4 regions of the Streptomyces sp. NPDC002754 genome follow, and region 1 is predicted to be linked to each of the others. Evidence: riboswitches for the same ligand, from Rfam matches in the RefSeq annotation. Region 1 holds a riboswitch; each other region holds the start of a gene.
The links. Region 1 has a riboswitch for cyclic di-AMP ahead of ACWD2L_RS35805 (transglycosylase family protein). Riboswitches for the same ligand answer to the same signal wherever they lie in the genome.
Positions count from the first base shown of each region.

Region 2: another riboswitch for cyclic di-AMP. It lies ahead of ACWD2L_RS15295 (C40 family peptidase); the one in region 1 lies ahead of ACWD2L_RS35805 (transglycosylase family protein).
Region 3: another riboswitch for cyclic di-AMP. It lies ahead of ACWD2L_RS18935 (M23 family metallopeptidase); the one in region 1 lies ahead of ACWD2L_RS35805 (transglycosylase family protein).
Region 4: another riboswitch for cyclic di-AMP. It lies ahead of ACWD2L_RS17655 (M23 family metallopeptidase); the one in region 1 lies ahead of ACWD2L_RS35805 (transglycosylase family protein).

Region 1 covers NZ_JBSFVM010000033.1:72,043-77,228, forward strand. Annotated here, with positions in the region: gene ACWD2L_RS35790 (DUF501 domain-containing protein) at 129-647, opposite strand; gene ACWD2L_RS35795 (FtsB family cell division protein) at 694-1,185, opposite strand; gene eno (phosphopyruvate hydratase) at 1,287-2,567, opposite strand; gene ACWD2L_RS35805 (transglycosylase family protein) at 2,876-3,601, opposite strand; cyclic di-AMP (ydaO/yuaA leader) riboswitch at 3,606-3,764, opposite strand; gene ACWD2L_RS35810 (transglycosylase family protein) at 3,945-4,973, opposite strand; gene ACWD2L_RS35815 (cytochrome P450 family protein) at 5,117-5,186, opposite strand, start outside.
Region 2 covers NZ_JBSFVM010000005.1:277,538-282,723, reverse strand. Annotated here, with positions in the region: gene ACWD2L_RS15305 (NlpC/P60 family protein) at 1-477, opposite strand, end outside; gene ACWD2L_RS15300 (hypothetical protein) at 772-1,125, shown strand; gene ACWD2L_RS15295 (C40 family peptidase) at 1,161-2,357, opposite strand; cyclic di-AMP (ydaO/yuaA leader) riboswitch at 2,365-2,503, opposite strand; gene pcrA (DNA helicase PcrA) at 2,747-5,186, shown strand, end outside.
Region 3 covers NZ_JBSFVM010000008.1:50,660-55,845, reverse strand. Annotated here, with positions in the region: gene ACWD2L_RS18945 (FtsX-like permease family protein) at 1-2,046, shown strand, start outside; gene ACWD2L_RS18940 (tyrosine-protein phosphatase) at 2,291-3,088, opposite strand; cyclic di-AMP (ydaO/yuaA leader) riboswitch at 3,476-3,643, shown strand; gene ACWD2L_RS18935 (M23 family metallopeptidase) at 3,647-4,429, shown strand; gene ACWD2L_RS18930 (SGNH/GDSL hydrolase family protein) at 4,615-5,186, shown strand, end outside.
Region 4 covers NZ_JBSFVM010000007.1:111,513-116,698, forward strand. Annotated here, with positions in the region: gene ACWD2L_RS17645 (M16 family metallopeptidase) at 58-1,401, shown strand; gene ACWD2L_RS17650 (M16 family metallopeptidase) at 1,419-2,786, shown strand; cyclic di-AMP (ydaO/yuaA leader) riboswitch at 3,026-3,187, shown strand; gene ACWD2L_RS17655 (M23 family metallopeptidase) at 3,201-4,001, shown strand; gene ACWD2L_RS17660 (GntR family transcriptional regulator) at 4,225-4,911, shown strand; gene ACWD2L_RS17665 (HPr family phosphocarrier protein) at 5,093-5,186, opposite strand, start outside.

The DNA.
Region 1 (5,186 bases):
CCTCAATCGCCGGCGGGGCTTGATTGGCAAGCCCCGCCGGCGATTGAGGCGGCCCGTCCGGCAGGACTTGATACTCGAGCCCGTCCGGCGGTTGAGGACCTTCGGGAAGGGGCGGGGTGGGGAATTGATCAGTCGGCAGGGGTGACGCAGGGGCCCTTCTTCCACCACTCCGGGAGCATGGCGATGGCCTCGTCGCCCAGCGGATTCACACCCGGCCCCGCAGCCAGCGAGTGCCCCACCAGGACATGCAGGCACTTCACCCGGTCCGGCATGCCACCGGCGCTCGGAAAGCCCTCCAGGACCTCGATGGCGTCCCGGCGGGCGATGTAGTCCTCGTGGGCCGCACGGTACTGACGCGCCAGCTCCGGGTCCGTCCCCAGGCGCTCCGTCATCTCCTTCATCACGCCATTGGCCTCGAGCGTGCCGATCGCCGACGCCGCACGCGGACACGTGAGGTAGTACGTCGTCGGGAACGGAGTGCCGTCCTCCAGACGCGGCGCCGTCTCAACCACGTCCGGGTTGCCGCAGGGGCAACGGTGCGCGATGGCGCGCAGGCCGCGCGGCGGGCGCCCCAGCTGCTCCTTGAACGCCTGGATGTCGGCGTCCGTGGGCGCGGTGGGCTCGGTCTGCGGCGGGGGCGTTTCCATCGCTCGGGTGTTTCCTTCAGTGATCGTCAGTTGTCGACAGAGATGGTCAATTGTCCGCCTGGTCGGCCTTGTCGACGCCGTCCCAGACGTTTGAGTACCAGGGGCGGTCCTCCGCGCCCTGCTCGGCGCGCTCGGCGGCAGCGGTGCGCTCGCTCGGCACCACGTAGCCGGTCTCGCCCGGCATCACCATGTGCAGGCGCTCCCGGATGCGCTGCTCGGCGAACGCGTCGTCCTGCCAGCGGGCCTTCTGGTCGCGCAGCTTGTCGACCCGCTGCTTGGCCTCCTGCTGCTGGCGCTGCAGGTCCTCGATCTCGCCGCGCTGCGATACGTACTGCCTTATCGGGTACGCCAGCGCGACCACGAGGGTGCACAGGACGAGGGCCAGCAGGGCCGCGCGGCCCGTGAGCCGGGAGCGGCGGGCCTGCCGCTTGCTCTGCGAGCGGTAGACGCGCTCGGCGGTCTGCTCGCCCAGAACGCGCAGGCGGGTGGCCGTCGAGAAGCGATCTCGGGAGTCCCTGTCCCGCACCTTTCCGGGCATCGCCTGCTCCCGCCTCCCCGCTCACGTACGTACGTCCCCGCACACGGTACGGGACCGAGTGCGGGGACGTACGGAACTACCGGCTCACGCGGGGGCCGGGTTCAGCCCTTGAAGCGCGGGAAGGCCGAGCGACCGGCGTAGACCGCCGCGTCGTCCAGGATCTCCTCGATGCGCAGCAGCTGGTTGTACTTGGCGACACGCTCGGAGCGGGCCGGGGCGCCGGTCTTGATCTGGCCGCAGTTGGTGGCGACGGCCAGGTCGGCGATGGTGACGTCCTCGGTCTCGCCGGAGCGGTGGGACATCATGCACTTGAACCCGTTGCGCTGGGCGAGCTCGACGGCGTCCAGGGTCTCGGTCAGCGAACCGATCTGGTTCACCTTCACGAGCAGAGCGTTCGCCGAGTTCTCCTCGATGCCGCGGGCCAGGCGCTCCGGGTTGGTGACGAAGAGGTCGTCGCCGACGATCTGGACCTTGTCACCCAGCTTCTCGGTGAGAACGTTCCAGCCGGCCCAGTCGTCCTCGAACAGCGGGTCCTCGACGGAGACGAGCGGGTACGCGGAGACGAGCTCCTCGTAGTACTCCGTCATCTCGGCGGCGGAGCGCTCCTTGCCCTCGAACTGGTACTTGCCGTCCTTGTAGAACTCGGAGGCGGCGACGTCGAGCGCGAGGGCGATCTGCTGGCCGGGAACGTAGCCGGCCTCCTTGATGGCCTCGAGGATCAGGTCGAGGGCCTCACGGTTCGAGCCCAGGTTCGGGGCGAAGCCGCCCTCGTCGCCCAGGCCCGTGGCCAGGCCCTTGCTCTTCAGGACCTTCTTCAGCGTGTGGTAGACCTCGGCGCCCCAGCGCAGGGCCTCGGAGAAGGACTCCGCGCCGATCGGGGCGATCATGAACTCCTGGATGTCGACGTTGGAGTCCGCGTGGGATCCACCGTTCAGGATGTTCATCATCGGCACCGGGAGAAGGTGCGCGTTCGGGCCGCCCAGGTAGCGGAAGAGCGGCAGGTCCGACGCCTCGGACGCGGCGTGCGCGACGGCGAGGGAGACGCCGAGGATGGCGTTGGCGCCGAGCGAGCCCTTGTTGTCGGTGGCGTCCAGGTCGAACATCGCCTGGTCGATCAGGCGCTGCTCGGTGGCGTCGTAGCCGACGAGCTCCGGGCCGATCTGCTCGATGACGGCGAGGACGGCCTTCTCGACGCCCTTGCCCTGGTAACGGTTGGGGTCACCGTCGCGGAGTTCGATGGCCTCGAAGGCACCGGTGGAGGCACCCGACGGGACGGCCGCACGGCCGGTGCTCCCGTCGTCGAGGCCGACCTCGACCTCGACCGTGGGATTGCCTCGGGAGTCCAGGATTTCCCGGGCTACGACGACGTCGATGGACGGCACGAGCATCTCCTTCTGGGATGTGACGAAGCTTTGCGGGCACCGTCGGACAACGGGTCCCGCATCCCCGAGCGTAACCGGCCCGAGGGCATCGGCCATCCGAACGCCCGTCTTGTGGACAACGCCGTTAGCGAAATGTTCCTTAACGGAACAAAAACAGCGACCTCCCTCCCGGCTGCGCCGGGAGGGAGGTCGCCGAAGTGAGCGGCCCGTGGGGACGGGGTGCGGCGGGGCTCGGCGTCCGCCGATGCCGAGCCCGTACCTGGTGGCCCTGTGCGGGCCTGGTGGCCCCTGCGCGGGGCCGGACGGTCTTAGCTGAGGTGCAGCTGCTGACCCGGGTAGATCAGGTCCGCGTCCTTGACGATGTCCTTGTTCTTCTCGAACAGCTTCTGCCAGTTCGAGTCGTGCGCCTCGGCGATCTTGCTGAGGGTGTCGCCGGTCTTCACCTTGTACTCGCCGTCACCCTTCTCGACCTTGTTACCGGTCGGGGTGGTGACGGTGTCCTGCTTCGGAGCCGCCTGCTTCGGGGCCTCCTGCTTGGGGGCCGCCTGCTTCGGGGCCTCCTGCTTCGGCTGCTCGCGCTGCTCGGAGCGGTCGGCACGCTGCTGCGTGCTCTGGGTGTCCTGCTGCTGCGAGGACGAGTCGTCCGCGCCACCCTCGTTCGGGGTGGAGGACAGGCCCGAGCCGCAGTTCGGCCAGGCACCGTTGCCCTGCGAGGCGAGAACCTTCTCGCCGACGGCTATCTGCTGCGCCTTGGAGGCCTGGTCGGCGGTGGAGGCGTACTGCGAGCCGCCGTAGGCGGACCAGGTGGAGGACGAGAACTGCAGGCCACCGTAGAAACCGTTGCCGGTGTTGGTGGACCAGTTGCCGCCGGACTCGCACTGCGCGACCTGGTCCCACTCGGACGTGGTCGCGGCGGAGGCCGAACCGGCACCCATCAGCGGCACGGCGACGGCGGCAGCGGCGACTCCGCCGAGCGTGGCGACGCGAACGGCCTTGGAGGGGCGGCGGTGCTTGTTGTTGCCGGAAAACAGCATGGAGATATCTCCTCACCGACGCCTGCGAGGTGAGCTGTCGGGTTCGGACCAGTGAGTGTCCGGCAGACGCATCCTTGTGCGCTGCTTAACCCCAAGCCCGTCCGGTCTCCCGGAAGGGCGGCTTACCTGGGTCCCCCGCTCCTGCCTACGGCGCTTACGCGTCGACTGTTCCCGTACGGACGTTGGCAGGATTCGGCGTGACGTCCATCGGGGCCCGCTGAAGCGAGCGGTCACGAACGTAAGCGGTCGATCCGTCCGATTTCAAAGTCGATCAGGGGCTTTGAGACCCATGTCTCACTCGATCGACATCGGACAAAGCCCCCTCAAACGGCCCGAACTCCCGCTACCTTTTGCCCGATCCGTCCCCAAGATCCAGGCTCTGACCAGGAAGGATGAGGTCTGGGTCGGTACCTACCGTCTCCTTGTTCCGCTCGTAGAGCGCGTCCCATCCGCCGTGCACGTCCTGAGCCTTCGCGATGTCCCAGAGGTTGTCGCCGGCGTGCACCTCGTACGTGTCGTCGCCGCGCTTCTCGTCACGCGAGGCGTGACGCCCCTCTCCCGTACGGGAGTCGGAACCGTCGTCACCGGCACGGTCTCCGCGGTGGCGGCCCGCCGTGGCGTCGTCCGACGCGGCACCGTCACCGTCACCGGAGGGGGAGGCGGACGGCGAGGCCGTTTCGGAGGAGGAGGAGGCCGTGTCGTCGCCGTCAGAAGGTGCGTGGGACTTGTCACTTGAGGGGGACGGGGAGCCCTCGGCGCTGCTACCGGAGGTATCGCGCGAGGGGTCGGCCGACGGCTCGTCCGACGCGTCGGAACCCTCACCGCCGTCGTGACCCTTGTCTCCCGAATCGGCTGAATCGGTGGAGCCCGCCTTGTCGGCGTCGTCGTCCGACTTGTTGTCGGCATCGGTGTCCGACGGCTCGGACGCGGAATCGGATGCCGACTCGGACGGCTGCGGCGACGCGGAGACGCCCGGATCGACCTCCGCCGAGTCGTCGCCCTTGGTGAGGTCCGCGGTGAGCGAGCACATCGGCCAGGCACTCACACCCTTGGCGTCAAGAACCTTCTCGGCGACGGCTATCTGCTGCGAGCGGCTGGCCTGGTCGGCACGCGGGGCGTAGTCGAGCCCCCCGTACTGCTCCCATCTCTCCTGCGTGAACTGGAGGCCGCCGTAGTAGCCGTTACCGGCATCCAGGCTCCACTGCCCACCGCTCTCGCACTCGGCGAGCTTGTCCCACGCCTGCGTGGTCGCGGCGCTCGCGCCGCTCGCGGCGAACAGCGGGATCGCGATGGCGCTGCCGGCGACTCCGGCGGCGACGACGAGAGCAGGGGCCTGGCGGGGGCGACGGTGTCGACCGTTCCCGGAGAGCATGCGGTTGCCTTTCGCGAGACTGATGCTGCTACGCGCGACGGGTGGTGCAAGTGGTGCGGGTTGTGCATGTGTCGCGATGATCCGTGAACGTAGCTGCACTCGAACGCCTGTCACAAGTCGATGCAGCGAAGATCACGTGAATGTCACATTGCTGACGGCCCGTCAGTTCCGGCGGGGTTCTGACGCGTCGTGAACTCCACCGGGAGCGTGCGC
Region 2 (5,186 bases), on a different contig from region 1:
CTCGCGGAGTTCGTCCTGCACGCGGGTGACCGCGGCGGCCTGCCGGGCGCCGACGCGCTCCGTGAGGGACGCCTTGTCGAGGTACGCGTCGGGGGTGGAGGAGAGGAGCAACTGGACCGAAGGGTCCACGCCTCCGGTGCGGTACTGGGATGCCGCCACCGAACCCATCTTCTCGCGCTGGGAGTTGAGCGATTCGGTGCGCCGGGACGCCTCGTCCTGGAGCTCGTCCACCTTCTTCCGCGCCCCGTCCGCCTTCTCCTTCGCGCCGTTGTACTTCTGGGTGGCGACCTCCGCCTCCTGGTACAGCTTGTCGACCTTGGCCCGCACCTGGGCGGCGCCGAGCTCGGGCTCCGCGTGCGCCGCCCCGCCGTCGAGGGCGGTGACGGTGGCCGCGGATGCCAGGGCGAGGGTGGCCGCGGTGCGGGCCCTACCAACGCTGAGCGAACGCGGTCGGGGCTTGCGGTGCGCTGCCGGCACAAAGTCCTCCTCTGGGCGGCCGTCCGAAACGCACGGCCCCCGGTCGCGCGTCCGGCGGCGGCCCGCACAGGGGGAGCGGGTCGCCGCCGGACCTTTCTCGGCGGTGGTGTCCGACTGCCGCCCCTGGCCCGGGCGGCGGTGGGGAGCCGGTCACCTGAGCAAGGACGCTAAACCTCGGCGTAACGGGTTGGTGGCCGATTGTTCGCAACTGGCCCATTTGTTACGGGCGGTGACAGAGGGTGACCGTCGGGGCTCCGAAGTGGCCCGAAACGGGCCCAAGTAGGCTCCGGCCCCATGGACGTACTCATCAACATCTTCGTCGGTCTGCACATCATCGGCATCGCCTCGCTGCTCGGCGGCTTCCTCACGCAGATGTCGGCGATGAAGGAGGGCGCGGCCCGCTTCAACAAGGCGATGCTGCACGGCGCGCTGACCATGCTGGTGACCGGCGTCGCCCTGGTCGGCCTCAACCAGGCCGACGGCTCCACCGTCAACAACATCAAGATCGGCGTGAAGCTCGCGGTCCTGATCGTGATCCTCGGCATCGTCTACGTGAAGCGGGACGAGGAGAAGGCCGAGAAGGGTCTGTTCGCGACGGTCGGCGCGCTCACCGTCGCGAACATCTTCATCGCGGTGCTCTGGACCTGATCACCGGCATCGTCAGAGTCACAGGCGTGGTGGGCTCAGGCCGGGCGCACCACGCTGTGGATCGACGACGTGCCGTCGTAGTAGATCGACTCCTCGCGCACGACCGCACCCGGCTTCGGCGCGTGCACCATCATGCCGTCGCCCATGTAGAGGCCCACGTGGCTGATGTCGTCGTAGAAGAACACCAGGTCACCGGGTTGGATGTCGGAGAGCGGCACCGTCTTGCCGATCTCGACCTGGTCCCAGGTCGTCCGCGGCAGCGAGATCCCCGCGGACTTCCACGCCGCCTGCGTAAGGCCCGAGCAGTCGTACGAGTCCGGGCCCGTGGCGCCCCACACGTACGGCTTGCCCTCCTGTGACTTGGCGAACGCCAGCGCCTGCGCGGCCTTCGTGGCGTAGGAGGCGTCCGATGAGCCCGACGAACCGGAAGAGGACCCCGAGGAGCCGGAGGACGAGCCGGAAGACTGCTCCTGCTCCTTCGCCTCCTCGGCCGCCTTCCGCTTCGCCGCCTCCGCGGCCTTCTGCTTGGCGGCCAACTCGGCGGCCTTCTTGCGGGCCGCCGCCTCCTTGGCCTTCTCGATCGCGGCGAGCCGCGCCTTCTCCTCGGCGGTCAGCTCGGCCAGCAGCTTGCGCGCGTCGGAGAGCTTCGTCTGGACGGTCTCCTTCGTCGACCTCAGCTCGGCCTGCGAGTCGGTGAGGTCCTGGAGGCTCGACTGCGCCTCGTCGCGCTTCTCGGCGATCTCGCGCGCCTGCCCCTGATAGTCGTCGATCGACTTCTTCTGCTCACTGGTGAGCCGGTTCATCAGCTGGCGCTGCGAGAAGTAGTCCTCCGGGTCGTCCGCGAGGAACATGGTCGCGGTGTCGCTGACACTGCCCGAGCGGTACTGCTCGGCGGCGTATCTGCCGAGCTTCTGGCGGGCCGTGTTCATGTCATCGGTGCGCTGCGCGACATCGTCGAGGAGCTTGTCGACCTGGGTCTTCTTGGAGTCGGTCCGCTCCTTCGCGCCGTTGTACTTCTGGGTGGCGACCTCGGCCTGCCGGTACAGGGTGTCGACCTTCTGCTGGACCTCTTCGAGGCGCGGCTTCGACGACGGCTGCGCGGGCGCGGCCTGTGCCGTCTGCGAGAGCAGGGCCACGGAGGTGAGGGCGGCGGTCGTGATGCCGACGGCCGGGGTCGTGCGAAGGCCGCCGGTGATCCGGGAACGGCTGCGGGGCTTACGGTGCGACGCCAAGGCAGGCGACTCCTTCCGTCGTCCGCCTACCGGGTTAGCTGTCGGGTTCGGGCGTCGTACGTGGAAGGCTGCCCTACGGTCGGCTGACCGATTCACCCCAAGGTCGGTTGGGTCCCCGGTTCCCTGCCTTGCGGCGTACGGAACTCAGCGGGGGCTGCCCGTTCGCCGCGACATCCGCGGGCGGGGGGACGGGCTGCCCGGCTGAACCGTAGCCAACTCGTGTGGCTGCTGTGAAGGTTGATGTTCGATATGCCCGATACATTTTCGTGATCTCTTGCTCCGGGCCCCCTCGGATTTCCCTCCGGGCCCGCTCGGATTTCCCTCCGGGCTCCCTCGGATTTTGAAGGGGGCCGCGGGTTGTCAGTGGGGCCGCCTAGACTCGTGGAGCGATGAGCAGCCTCTTTGACGACAGCTTCCTGACCGGCCTCCAGAACAGTGCGGCGGAGCCCCCGCCCCCGCCCCCGGACCCCGAGTACGACGACGGGGCCCCGGAGCCGATGCCGGAGGGGCTGTTCGGCGTGCCCCCGGAGCGGGACGCGCACTACCGGGACGGCGCCCCCCGCCCGGTCCTCGACTCGGCCTCCCTCCTCGAGGGGCTGAACGAGAACCAGCAGGCGGCCGTCGTGCACGGCGGCTCCCCGCTGCTCATCGTCGCGGGCGCCGGTTCCGGCAAGACCCGCGTCCTCACGCACCGCATCGCGTACCTGCTCGCCGAGCGCGGAGCACACCCCGGCCAGATCCTCGCGATCACGTTCACGAACAAGGCCGCGGGCGAGATGAAGGAGCGCGTCGAGGCCCTGGTGGGCCCGCGCGCGAACGCCATGTGGGTCTCCACGTTCCACAGCGCCTGCGTCCGCATCCTGCGCCGCGAGAGCAAGAAGCTGGGCTTCACGTCCTCCTTCTCGATCTACGACGCCGCCGACAGCAAGCGGCTCATGGCGCTCGTCTGCCGCGACCTGGACCTGGACCCGAAGAAGTTCCCGCCGAAGTCCTTCAGCGCCAAGATCAGCAATCTCAAGAACGAGCTGATCGACGAGGAGGACTTCGCGGGCACGGCGGCCGACGGCTTCGAGAAGACCCTCGCCCAGGCCTACCGGATGTACCAGGGACGGCTCCGCGAGGCCAACGCCCTGGACTTCGACGACCTGATCATGACGACGGTGAACCTGCTGCGCGCGTTCCCCGACGTCGCGGAGCACTACCACCGCCGCTTCCGCCACGTCCTCGTCGACGAGTACCAGGACACGAACCACGCGCAGTACGCGCTGGTCCGCGAGCTGGTCGGCCCCACCGAGGGGGAGGAGGCGGACCCGGCGGAGCTGTGCGTCGTGGGTGACGCGGACCAGTCGATCTACGCGTTCCGTGGCGCCACGATCCGTAACATCCTGCAGTTCGAAGAGGACTACACGAACGCGACGACGATCATGCTGGAGCAGAACTACCGCTCCACGCAGACGATCCTCAGCGCGGCGAACGCGGTGATCGAGCGCAACGAGTCGCGCCGCCCCAAGAACCTCTGGACGAACGAGGGGCCCGGCGCCCAGATCACCGGCTACGTCGCGGACACCGAGCACGACGAGGCGCAGTTCATCGCCGACGAGATCGACCGGCTCACGGACGCGGGCGACGCGCTGGCGGGCGACGTCGCGGTCTTCTACCGGACGAACGCGCAGTCCCGTGTCTTCGAAGAGATCTTCATCCGCACCGGCCTGCCCTACAAGGTCGTCGGCGGCGTCCGCTTCTACGAGCGCAAGGAGGTCAGGGACGTCCTGGCCTACCTGCGCGTGCTCTCCAACCCCGAGGACTCGGTCCCGCTGCGCCGCATCCTCAACGTGCCCAAGCGCGGCATCGGCGACCGCGCCGAAGCGATGATCGACGCGCTCTCCCAGCGCGAGAAGATCTCCTTCCCGCAGGCGCTGCGCCGCGTCGACGAGGCGTACGGGATGGCGGCCCGCTCGGCGAACGCCGTGAAGCGGTTCAACACGCTGATGGAGGACCTCCGCACGATCGTGGAGTCGGGCGCGGGCCCGGCCACGGTCCTCGAGGCCATCCTCGAGCGCACCGGCTACCTCGCCGAACTCCAGGCCTCCACCGACCCGCAGGACGAGACCCGGATCGAGAACCTCCAGGAACTCGCGGCCGTGGCCCTGGAGTTCGAGCAGGAGTCCGCCGCAGGCGAGGACGCGACGGAGGACACGGCAGAGGGCGGGGCCGAGGCGGACGGCGGCACGACCGAGGGCGAGGCCACGACGATGGGCGGGGGGCTCTCCGCCTTCCTGGAGCGCGTCGCGCTCGTCGCCGACTCCGACCAGATCCCCGACGAGGACGACGACGGGAGCGGCGTCATCACGCTGATGACGCTGCACACCGCCAAGGGCCTGGAGTTCCCGGTCGTCTTCCTGACCGGCCTGGAGGACGGCGTCTTCCCGCACATGCGCTCCCTCGGCCAGGCCAAGGAGCTGGAGGAGGAGCGCCGCCTCGCGTACGTGGGCATCACGCGCGCGCGACAGCGCCTCTACCTGACGCGCGCCTCCATGCGCAGCGCCTGGGGTCAGCCCTCGTACAACCCGCCCTCCCGGTTCCTGGAGGAGATCCCCGTCGGCCACCTCGACTGGAAGCGCACCGGCCCGTCCACGCCCGCGGCCTCGACCAAGAGCATCGGCGGCGGCATCGCGGCCACGCTGTCGTCCTCGCGCTCCCGCACGGGTACGACGCCGGCCTTCGCCACGAGCCGGGCGAACTCCAAGCCGGTGGTCGCCCTCGCCATCGGCGACCGCGTCACGCACGACCAGTTCGGGCTGGGCACGGTGGTGGGCGTGTCGGGCACCG
Region 3 (5,186 bases), on a different contig from region 1:
GACGTCGGCGACACCGTCGCGCTCGAAACGGCGGCGGGACGCGCGGAGTTCCGGGTGTCCGGCATCGCCAAGGCCGGGGCCGGGGACACCGCGGCGGCAGGTGCGGCGGCAGGCTCAGCGGCCGGAAGCGGGGCCACCGCCTGGTTCGCCGACGCCGAGGCCCCCGCGCTGTCCGGGCACCCCGGCAAGGCCGATGCCATCGCGGTCCTGGCCAAGGACGGCGCCGACACCGGAGCCCTCGCCAGTGCCGTGGAGAAGGCGCTCGCCGGCTCCGGCGCGCAGGTGCTCACCGGCGACGACCGCGGCGAGGTCGAGGACCACGGCCTGGCGTACGCCAAAGAGACTCTCACCGCCCTCGGCGGCTCCTTCGGCGGGATCGCCACGGTGGTGGCCGTGTTCACCGCGGCAGGCACGGTCGCCCTCTCCGTCGGCCAGCGCACCCGCGAGTTCGCGCTGCTGCGGGCTGTCGGTGCCACCCCGCGGCAGATCCGCCGGGCGGTGGCGGCGGAGGCGCTGCTCGTCGCGCCGCTTGCCGGGGTGCTGGGGTGCCTGCCCGGCATCGGACTCGCGCACTGGTGGTTCGGGCAGCTGAAGGACCGTGGGGCCGTCCCGCAGGCGGTCGAGCTGCACGTCTCGTGGATCCCGCTGGTCGCCGCCGTCGGGACCGGGCTGCTCACGGCGCTCGGCGCGGGCTGGATCGCCGGGCGCAGGCCGGCGAAGATCAAGCCGGGGCAGGCGCTCGCCGAGGCCTCGGTGGAGCGGCTGCGGCCGGGCGTCATCCGTACCGTGCTCGGCGTCGCGGCCCTCGGCGGCGGCTCGGTGCTCGCCGGCGTCGCGGCCTCCACCGCCGGCGCCGACGCGGCGAACGCCTCGCTCGGCGTCGTCATGCTCTTCATGCTCGCCGTCGCCCTGCTCGGCCCGCTGCTGGCCCGGCTGTGCGCGGCCCTCTTCGGCCTGCTGCTGCGTGGCGGTGGCGCCTCGGCCTCGCTGGCGGCCGCCAACTCCCGGACGAATTCCCGCCGGTTGGCCTCCGCGATCACGCCAATCGTGCTGGCGATGGCCTTCGCCTCGACGCTGGTCTTCATGCACACAAGCGAGAGCAAGGTGTCCGCGGACCAGCTGCGCGACGGCATCACGGCGGACCACGTCGTGACCAACCCCGCAGGTCTGCCCGCGGGCGCCGCCGACCGGGCAGCCCGCACTCCCGGTGTCGACGCGGCTGTGAGCCTGCTGGACACGCAGGTGCTCATACCGGTCGACTCGGGTGGGGAGACGTCGCTGCAGGCGACCGCGGCCCAGGGAATCTCGGGCTCGGGCGCGGAGCTCGCCAAGGTGCAGGATCTGGATGTGCGCGCCGGAAGCCTGGATCGCGTGGGCGCGGACCGCATCGCCATCGACAAGACCCTCGCCACGGCGGCGAAGGTGAAGGTGGGCGACAGGCTGCCGCTCCGTCTCCCCGACGGCACGAAGGCCCGCCCGCACGTCGCGGCGGTGTACGGCCGGGGCCTCGGGCTGGCGGCGGTGACCATGGACCGTGCCTCCCTGTCAGGACACGTCACATCGGCCTTCGACAGCACGCTGCTGGTGCGCGGCGGCGACGCCGCGCCGCTCACCGCACTCGGCAAGGTCACGGACGCCTCGGGCTACGCCGTCGAGCAGAGCGTGGACAGCGAAATGGGCGCATGGTCCAACTACATGATGGCCGCGGTCCTGGGCGGCTTCGCCGCCGTCGCGGCGGTCAACACACTGGTGATGACGGTCCTGGACCGCCGTCGCGAACTGACGGTGCTCCGCCTCGTCGGCTCCACGCGCCGCCAGGTGCTGCGGATGCTCCGCTGGGAGAGCCTGCTGGTATCGGCCGCGGGGGTGGCGCTCGGCACCGCCATCGCGATGATCACGCTGACCCCGATGATGCGCGGCATGACGGGTGAGTCCCCGTACATACCGCCGCTGCTGTACGGCACGTTCGCGGCAAGCGCGGTGTGCCTCGGCCTGCTCGCCGTGACCCTCCCCGCCCGCGCGGCACTTCGCGACAGGGAGGGGTGACGGCGGACCTCGAACGGGGTGGGCGACGCCGGGCGTCCTGCGACGCTCGGGGCCGGCCCATGCGTCGCTCGCGCCCGGCCCGTGTGGCGCCCCGGCCCAGCCCGTGTGGCGCCTGGGCCCAGCCCGTGCGGCGCTCGTGCCAGGCACTTGCGATGCACGGGCCAGGCACCTGCGGCGCTCGTGCCAGGCACTTGCGACGCTCGGGCCAGACACCCTCCGGCGCTCGGCGCTCGGCGCTCGGCGGTCAGGCGAGAAGGCGCTCGCGCAGTCGCTCGCGCGTCGCCGCAGTGAGCTTCAGGCCCTCTTCGAGGTAGCGGTCCGTGCCGCCCCAGTGCTCGTCGATGGTCTCGAGGCCCGCGTTGAGGTACTCGATGCGGGCGTCGAAGAGCGGGCTGAGCAGCTCCATGATCTCGGGGGAGTAGGCGTCCTTCGCGGTGGCGGTGCGGCGCACGTTGTAGCGGCGGTGCTTCTCGTTGGACTTGAGGTAGTCCGCCTCGATGGCGTCGCGCTCCACGCCCACCGCGAGCAGCGTCACCGCGATCGACAGGCCCGCGCGGTCCTTGCCCGCCGCGCAGTGCATCAGCGCGGGGAGGCTGTCCTCGGCGAGGGAGTGCAGCACGCGGCTGTGCTCGGCGGTGCGCTCCTTGATCATGGTGCGGTAGGACTCGACGAGCCGGTTCGCCGCGCGGCCCTCGGAGAGGATCTGGCGCAGCTGATCGATGTTGCCGTCGCGGACCATGGTCCAGAATTCGGCGCCGTCGGCCGGGTCGTTGAGCGGCAGGTTCTGATTGCGCACGCCGGGCAGCTCGACGTCCGCGCCTTCCAGCGTCAGGTCGGCGCCGTTGCGGAAGTCGAAGACCGTGTGCAGGCCGAGGGAGGAGAGGAAGCTCGAGTCCTCGGCCGTGGCGTGGGCGAGGTGACCGCTGCGGAACAGAACGCCCTGACGCACGCGCCGGCCGTCCACGGTGGGAAGGCCGCCCACGTCTCGGAAGTTGCGCACTCCGGTCAGCTCGGGCTCGGTGGACGGTGCGTGCTGCGTCACAGGGGCTCCTCCCAATCGGTGCACCGGCGTTGGGTCGCCGGTGGGCGCGCTCCTGACGATACGACATCGGTTCCCCAGGCAACCATCTGTCCGATTCGCCCCGTTCTGTGTCAACTGTGCATGGATCGGAGGGGCTTGTGGGCGTGTGCGTGACCGGCTTCATGTTCGTGACGCTGCGTGCCGGGCGGCCAGGATTGCCTGCCCAGTAATCCCCGAAGGTATGGCGTTGGTAAAGCAGAGAATGTCGACGCAGGGTTACGCAGGACGGCCCCGGAAACCCAATGAATTGCCGCCGCAAGCGAATTCGGGGTTTGTCGTAGCCATTGCGGTTCGCCTACGGTCACCAATCAATCCGGTCGGAACGCCTAGTCCTGCCGCCGCCCGGATTCCTTTCGACTACCCGTCCACGGCAGGAGCGGGGGACCCACACGCAGTACGCCGCGTAGGGATTTCCCGAAGCGGCTAGGGGTGAAGCCGCGCCCGCACCCCGGGCGTGGCCGGGCATCTCCAGCCCGAACCCGACAGCTCACCTCGTAGGCGACGGAGAGGAAAATCAGCATGCCCGCAAAGGGAAAGCACCGCCTTTCGACCTCCCAGCGCATCGCCCGTGTCGCCGCCGTCGCCTCCGCCGGTGGAGTCGCCGTGGCGCTCCCGCTGATGGGCGCCACCGGCGCACAGGCCGCGACGTCCGGCGGCACCGCCGACACCACGACGTACACCGTCAAGGCCGGTGACACGCTTTCGAAGATCGCCAAGGCGCAGGACGTCGACGGCGGCTGGAAGAAGCTGTACGAGAACAACAAGGACGCCGTCGGCTCCAACGCGGACCACCTCAAGATCGGCGTCAAGCTCGACCTCGGCGGCGCGGCCGCGGACGACTCCGGCTCCGAGAGCGGGGCCGCCGCCACGCAGACGAGCGCCAAGACCACCGCCTCCGGCGACTACACGGCGCCGGTCGACGGCGCCAAGGGCACGGGCTACGGCAACTCCGGCTCCATGTGGTCCAGCGGCAGCCACACCGGCGCCGACTACTCGGTGCCGACCGGCACCTCCGTGAAGTCGATCGCCGACGGCACCGTCGTCTCGACCGGCTCGGGCGGCGCGTACGGCAACGAGGTCGTCATCCAGCACGCCGACGGCCACTACTCCCAGTACGGCCACCTGTCGTCGATCGGTGTCGCCCAGGGCGCCACCGTGACGGCCGGCCAGGAGATCGCCAAGTCCGGCGCGACCGGCAACGTCACCGGACCGCACCTGCACTTCGAGATCCGCACGGGTGCGGACTACGGCTCGGACATCGACCCGATCGCGTACCTGAGCGAGCACGGTGTGAACGCCTGAGACGTGACGTAGCGGCCGCCCGTCGGCCCGCTCCCTTCGGCGCCCGGGGTGTTCCCCGGGCGCCGAATCGCGTTCGCGCGCTTATTCCACGCTTATTCCCCATGTGGCGGGTGGGGTATCTCACCACGCGTCAACCCCTGGCTACGGTCGCGTAGGTCACACCCGAGGGTGAAAGATGTGTGGTCGTGGCAAACGAATCGAGAGCACTCACGGACTCACTCAACGGCACGATCCGCTCCTACGCGGCCGTGGGCGACAGCTTCACCGAGGGGGTCGGCGACCCCGGCCCCGACGGTAAGTTCGCGGGCTGGGCGGACCGGCTCGCCGTCCTCCTGGACGACCGTGTCCCCGAGGACACCTTCCGGTACGCGAACCTGGCCGTGCGCGGCAAGCTCCTCGACCAGGTCGTCGCGGACCAGGTCCCGAAGGCGGTCGAGCTCGCCCCCGACCTGGTGAGCCTGGTCGCCGGCGGCAACGACATCATCCGCCCCGGCACCGACCCGGACGACGTGGCCGAACGCTTCGAGAAGGCTGTCGTCCGGCTCGCCGACGCGGCAGGCACCGTCATGGTGGCCACCGGGTTCGACACCCGTGACGTGGCCGTGCTCAAGCATCTGCGCGGCAAGATCGCCACGTACAACATGCATCTGCGGGCGATAGCCGACCGCCACGGCTGCGTGATGCTCGACCTGTGGTCCCTGAAGTCCATCCAGGACCGCCGGGCCTGGGACGGCGACCGCCTCCACCTGTCGCCCGA
Region 4 (5,186 bases), on a different contig from region 1:
AGTCCAGAGCTCACTGCGTATTCGCGTTGCACCGCGATCGAAGGGACGTACATGCCCATGGGTCACACGGCCACCGCCGAGGCCGGCTCCGGCGGCCTGACAGCGACCGAGCACCGGCTGGCCAACGGCCTGCGTGTGGTGCTCTCCGAGGATCATCTGACCCCGGTCGCGGCGGTCTGCCTCTGGTACGACGTCGGCTCGCGCCACGAGGTCAAGGGCCGTACGGGCCTGGCTCACCTCTTCGAGCACCTGATGTTCCAGGGCTCGAAGCAGGTGCACGGCAACGGGCACTTCGAGTTCGTCCAGGGCGCGGGCGGCTCGCTCAACGGTACGACGAGCTTCGAGCGCACCAACTACTTCGAGACCATGCCCGCCCACCAACTGGAGCTCGCGCTGTGGCTGGAGGCGGACCGCATGGGCTCGCTCCTGACGGCCCTCGACGACGAGTCGATGGAGAACCAGCGGGACGTCGTGAAGAACGAGCGACGCCAGCGCTACGACAACGTGCCCTACGGCACCGCGTTCGAGAAGCTGACCGCCCTCATGTACCCCGAGGGGCACCCGTACCACCACACGCCCATCGGCTCCATGGCCGACCTGGACGCGGCCACCCTTGAAGACGCGCGGAACTTCTTCCGCACCTACTACGCGCCCAACAACGCGGTGCTGTCGATCGTCGGCGACATCGACCCCGAGGCGACGCTCGCCTGGGTCGAGCGGTACTTCGGCTCCATCCCCGGCCACGACGGCAAGCCCGCCCCGCGCGACGGCGCGCTCCCGGAGGTCATCGGCGAGCAGCAGCGCGAGGTCATCGAGGAGGAGGTACCGGCACGCGCCCTGATGTCCGCCTACCGGCTCCCGCAGGACGGCACGCGTGCGTGCGACGCCGCCGACCTCGCCCTCACCGTTCTGGGCGGCGGCGAGTCCTCGCGCCTGTACAACCGGCTCGTACGCCGTGACCGCACCGCCGTGGCGGCCGGTTTCGGTCTGCTGCGCCTCGCCGGAGCGCCCTCCCTGGGCTGGCTGGACGTGAAGACCTCCGGAGACGTCGAGGTGCCGGTCATCGAGGCTGCCGTCGACGAGGAGCTCGCCCGGTTCGCCGAAGAGGGCCCGAGCCCCGAGGAAATGGAGCGCGCCCAGGCCCAGTTGGAGCGTGAGTGGCTGGACCGCCTGGGCACGGTCGCAGGACGCGCGGACGAGCTGTGCCGCTACGCCGTCCTGTTCGGTGACCCGCAGCTCGCCCTGACCGCCGTGGGGCGCGTCCTGGACGTGACCGCCGAGGACGTCCAGGAGATCGCCAAGGCGTGCCTGCGCCCCGACAACCGCGCGTCCCTCGTGTACGAGCCGACCGCGCCCGCCGACACCGAGAACGCCGAGAACGCTGAGGAGGCGGGCCAGTGACCGAGCAGCTCGCGAACATGGACTTCCACCCCCGGCCGCAGGCGGGCGAGCCCAAGCCCTGGGCGTTCCCGGCCCCGGAGCGCGGCGCGCTCCCCAATGGGTTGACGGTGCTGCGCTGCCACCGGCCCGGCCAGCAGGTCATCGCCGTGGAGGTGCACCTGGACGCGCCGCTGGACGCCGAACCGAAGGGCCTCGACGGCGTCGCGACGATCATGGCGCGGGCCTTCAACGAAGGCACCGACAAGCACTCCGCCGAGGAGTTCGCCGCTGAGCTGGAGCGCTGCGGCGCCACGATGGACGCGCACGCCGACCACCCCGGCGTCCGTGCCTCCCTCGAAGTGCCGGCCTCCCGGCTCGCCAAGGGCCTCACCCTCCTGGCCGACGCCCTGCGCGCCCCTGCCTTCGACGACAGCGAGATCGAGCGCCTCGTCCGCAACCGGCTGGACGAGATCCCGCACGAGAGCGCCAACCCGGCCCGGCGCGCCGCCAAGGAGCTCTCCAAGCAGCTCTTCCCGGCCGACGCGCGCGTGTCGCGCCCGCGCCAGGGCACCGAGGAGACCGTCTCGGCCATCGACGCGGTGGCCGTGCGTGCCTTCTACGACCGGCACGTACGCCCCGCCGCCGCGACGGCCGTCGTCGTGGGTGACCTGACGGGCGTCGACCTGGACGCCCTGCTCGCCGACACGCTCGGCGCCTGGACGGGCGACACCGCGGAGCCGCGCCCCGTGCCGCCGGTCGTCGCCGACGACACCGGCCGCGTGATCATCGTGGACCGCCCCGGCGCTGTGCAGACGCAGTTGCTCATGGGGCGGGTCGGACCGGACAAGCACGACCGTGTGTGGCCCGCGCAGATCCTCGGCACGTACTGCCTGGGCGGCACTCTCACGTCGCGCCTGGACCGCGTACTGCGCGAGGAGAAGGGCTACACCTACGGAGTGCGGTCCTTCGCCCAGGTGCTGCGCTCCGCGCCCGACGGCAGCGGCGCCGCGATGCTCGCCATCAGCGGCTCGGTGGACACGCCGAACACCGGGCCCGCGCTCGACGACCTGTGGAAGGTCCTGCGCACGCTCGCGGCCGAGGGGCTCACGGACGCCGAACGGGACACCGCCGTACAGAACTTGGTGGGTGTGGCCCCACTGAAGTTCGAGACCGCGGGGGCCGTCGCGAGCACCCTCGCCGACCAGGTCGAGCAGCACCTGCCGGACGACTTCCAGGCGCAGGTGTACCGGCAGCTGGCCGCCACGGGCACCGTGGAGGCCACGGCCGCCGTCGTGAGCGCGTTCCCCGCGGACCGCCTGGTGACGATCCTGGTGGGCGACGCCGAGCAGATCGAGGAGCCGGTGAAGGCGCTCGGTATCGGCGAGGTCACTGTGGTCGCGGGCTGAGTTCGTCTCCCGCGGCACGTCCGAAGCCCCGGCGCCGCTCCCGGCAGCCGGGGCTTCGTGGTGTCGGTCACGATCACCCCCAATCACCACACGTTCCCAAATGTCCGTATTGGCGTAGTGGTTGCCTGTCTGCCCTGTGGCGTGCGCTACAAAAGTCGGGTTCTGTTTGTTGATTCAAAGACGCCCCGCTTAGCGTTCCCTCCGGCTGTTCGCCAGACGTACGTCGCGCCCGCGACACCGGACAGTCATCGCCGAGTCCCCGTGGTGCGAGCCAGGGGAGCCGGGGACCCACCGAAGTCCCTGGGGTGAATCGGGCGCTCTTCCCGCAAGGGGAGGGGCCCGTAGGAGACCTTCCTGCTCCGAACCCGTCAGCTAACCCGGTAGGCGAGAAGGAAGGAAAGGACCAGCCACTTCATGGGGTTCACCCGTGCCACCGGGAAGCACCGCCGTCCCAGCCGCCTGACGCGCACCACCGCTCAGTTCGCGGGCGTCGCCGCCATCACCACGACGGGCGTGGTGGGTGGCCTCGCCGCTCCCGCCCTCGCCGCCGACACCGCGACAGCGCCGCACGACGGCCTCACGCAGGCCGTCGCCATCGGCGACTCCCTGGCCGAGCAGATCGACGCGCAGGCCACCGCGCAGCAGAAGGCCGCCGCCAAGGCGAAGGCCGAGGCCGAGGCCAAGAAGAAGGCCGAGGAGGCCAAGCGCAAGGCCGAGGCGGAGGCCAAGAAGCGGGCCGCCGAGAAGGCCGAGAAGGAGCGCGAGGCCAAGGAGCGCGCCGCTCGCGAGGCCGAGCGCAAGCGCCTGAACAGCTTCGTGTCGCCGATCTCCGGCTCGTACGTCTCCACCGCCTACCAGGCCGGCAGCGGACTCTGGTCCTCCGGAAGCCACACCGGCATCGACTTCCACGCCTCCAGCGGCACTTCGGTGCACGCGGTCGGCATGGGCACCGTCGTCGAGGCCGGCTGGGGCGGCGCGTACGGCAACAACGTCGTGATCAAGATGAAGGACGGTACGTACACCCAGTACGGTCACATGTCCTCGATCGGCGTCTCCGTCGGCCAGGACGTCACCCCCGGCGAGCAGATAGGCCTCTCCGGAGCCACCGGCAACGTCACGGGCCCGCACCTCCACTTCGAGGCCCGTACCGGCCCCGACTACGGCTCGGACATCGACCCCGTCGCGTACCTGCGCCAGCACGGTGTGAACGTCTGACCCGCAAGACCCCACGCACGCGAAAGCCCCGGCTCACCGAGCCGGGGCTTTCGCGTGCGTGGGGTCGCGATGTCCAAAAAATATCCCCGGATTCAGTCCCCTCGTCGGAAATTCAAGTCCGGTGGAATAGAGTCACGGGGTAAACGTTCCGGCCGCGTGCCATTCGCGCTTGACCGGGTGTCAATCGACCGCGTATCGCGGGCATCGAGGCGGAGGCCGAGTCATGCGCATTCCCGCACAGTCGGTATGCACAGCGATCCGCGACGACATCGTCGCCGGCGTCTACGAGCGCGGTGGCCGGCTCACCGAGGAACTGCTCGCGCGTCGCTACGGGGTCTCGCGCGTGCCTGTCCGTGAGGCGCTGCGCACCCTGGAGGCGGAGGGGTTCGTCGTCACGCGCAGGCACGCGGGCGCGTGCGTGGCCGAACCCACCGAGCGGGAGGCGGCCGACCTCCTGGAGATCCGCATGCTGCTCGAACCCATGGGCGCCGCCCGCGCCGCGCAGCGCCGCACCGAGGCCCACCTCAAGGTGCTGCGCGGCCTGGTCAGGCTGGGGCAGGAGCGCTCCCGGCGGGGTGAGAGCGAGGATCTGCGCTCTCTCGGCAGCTGGTTCCACGAGACGCTCGCCCAGGCCTCGGGCAGCCCTGGCCTGATCACCCTGCTCACCCAGCTCCGCCACAAGATCGCCTGGATGTACGCCGTGGAGAGCCCGGCCCGGCCGGCCGAGTCCTGGGCCGAGCACGGTGCCATCGTCGACGCCGTGGCGCGGGGCGACGCGGAGCGTGCCCGCGCCCTGACCACCCTGCACGCGGAGCGTGCGGCCGCCGCCCACAGGCTGCGCGTCCCCCGCGCGGGCGGGCGCGTGAGGACTTCGCAACATGCAGTCAACACGGTGGGGCGCCAGGCTTAACAACAGCGCCGTATACAAAGAAGTGCACTATTCGGTGAATGGATTGAACGAGGTGCGGGGAAAATTGGCTGCCTGTTTCTTCCTATTCCCTGTCGCTCAATTCGCTCCGCAATCGTGAACGAAAAAGCCGCGCGTCCCAAAAGGGAACGCGCGGCTCAGCCGTACTGCTTTTGTCTTTGTGTCAGACGGTCTCGGGGAGCTCCTCGAGACCCTCGGCGACCAGCTTCGCCAGACGGTCGAGCGCGGCGTCCGCACCCTCGGCGTCGGAGGCCAGC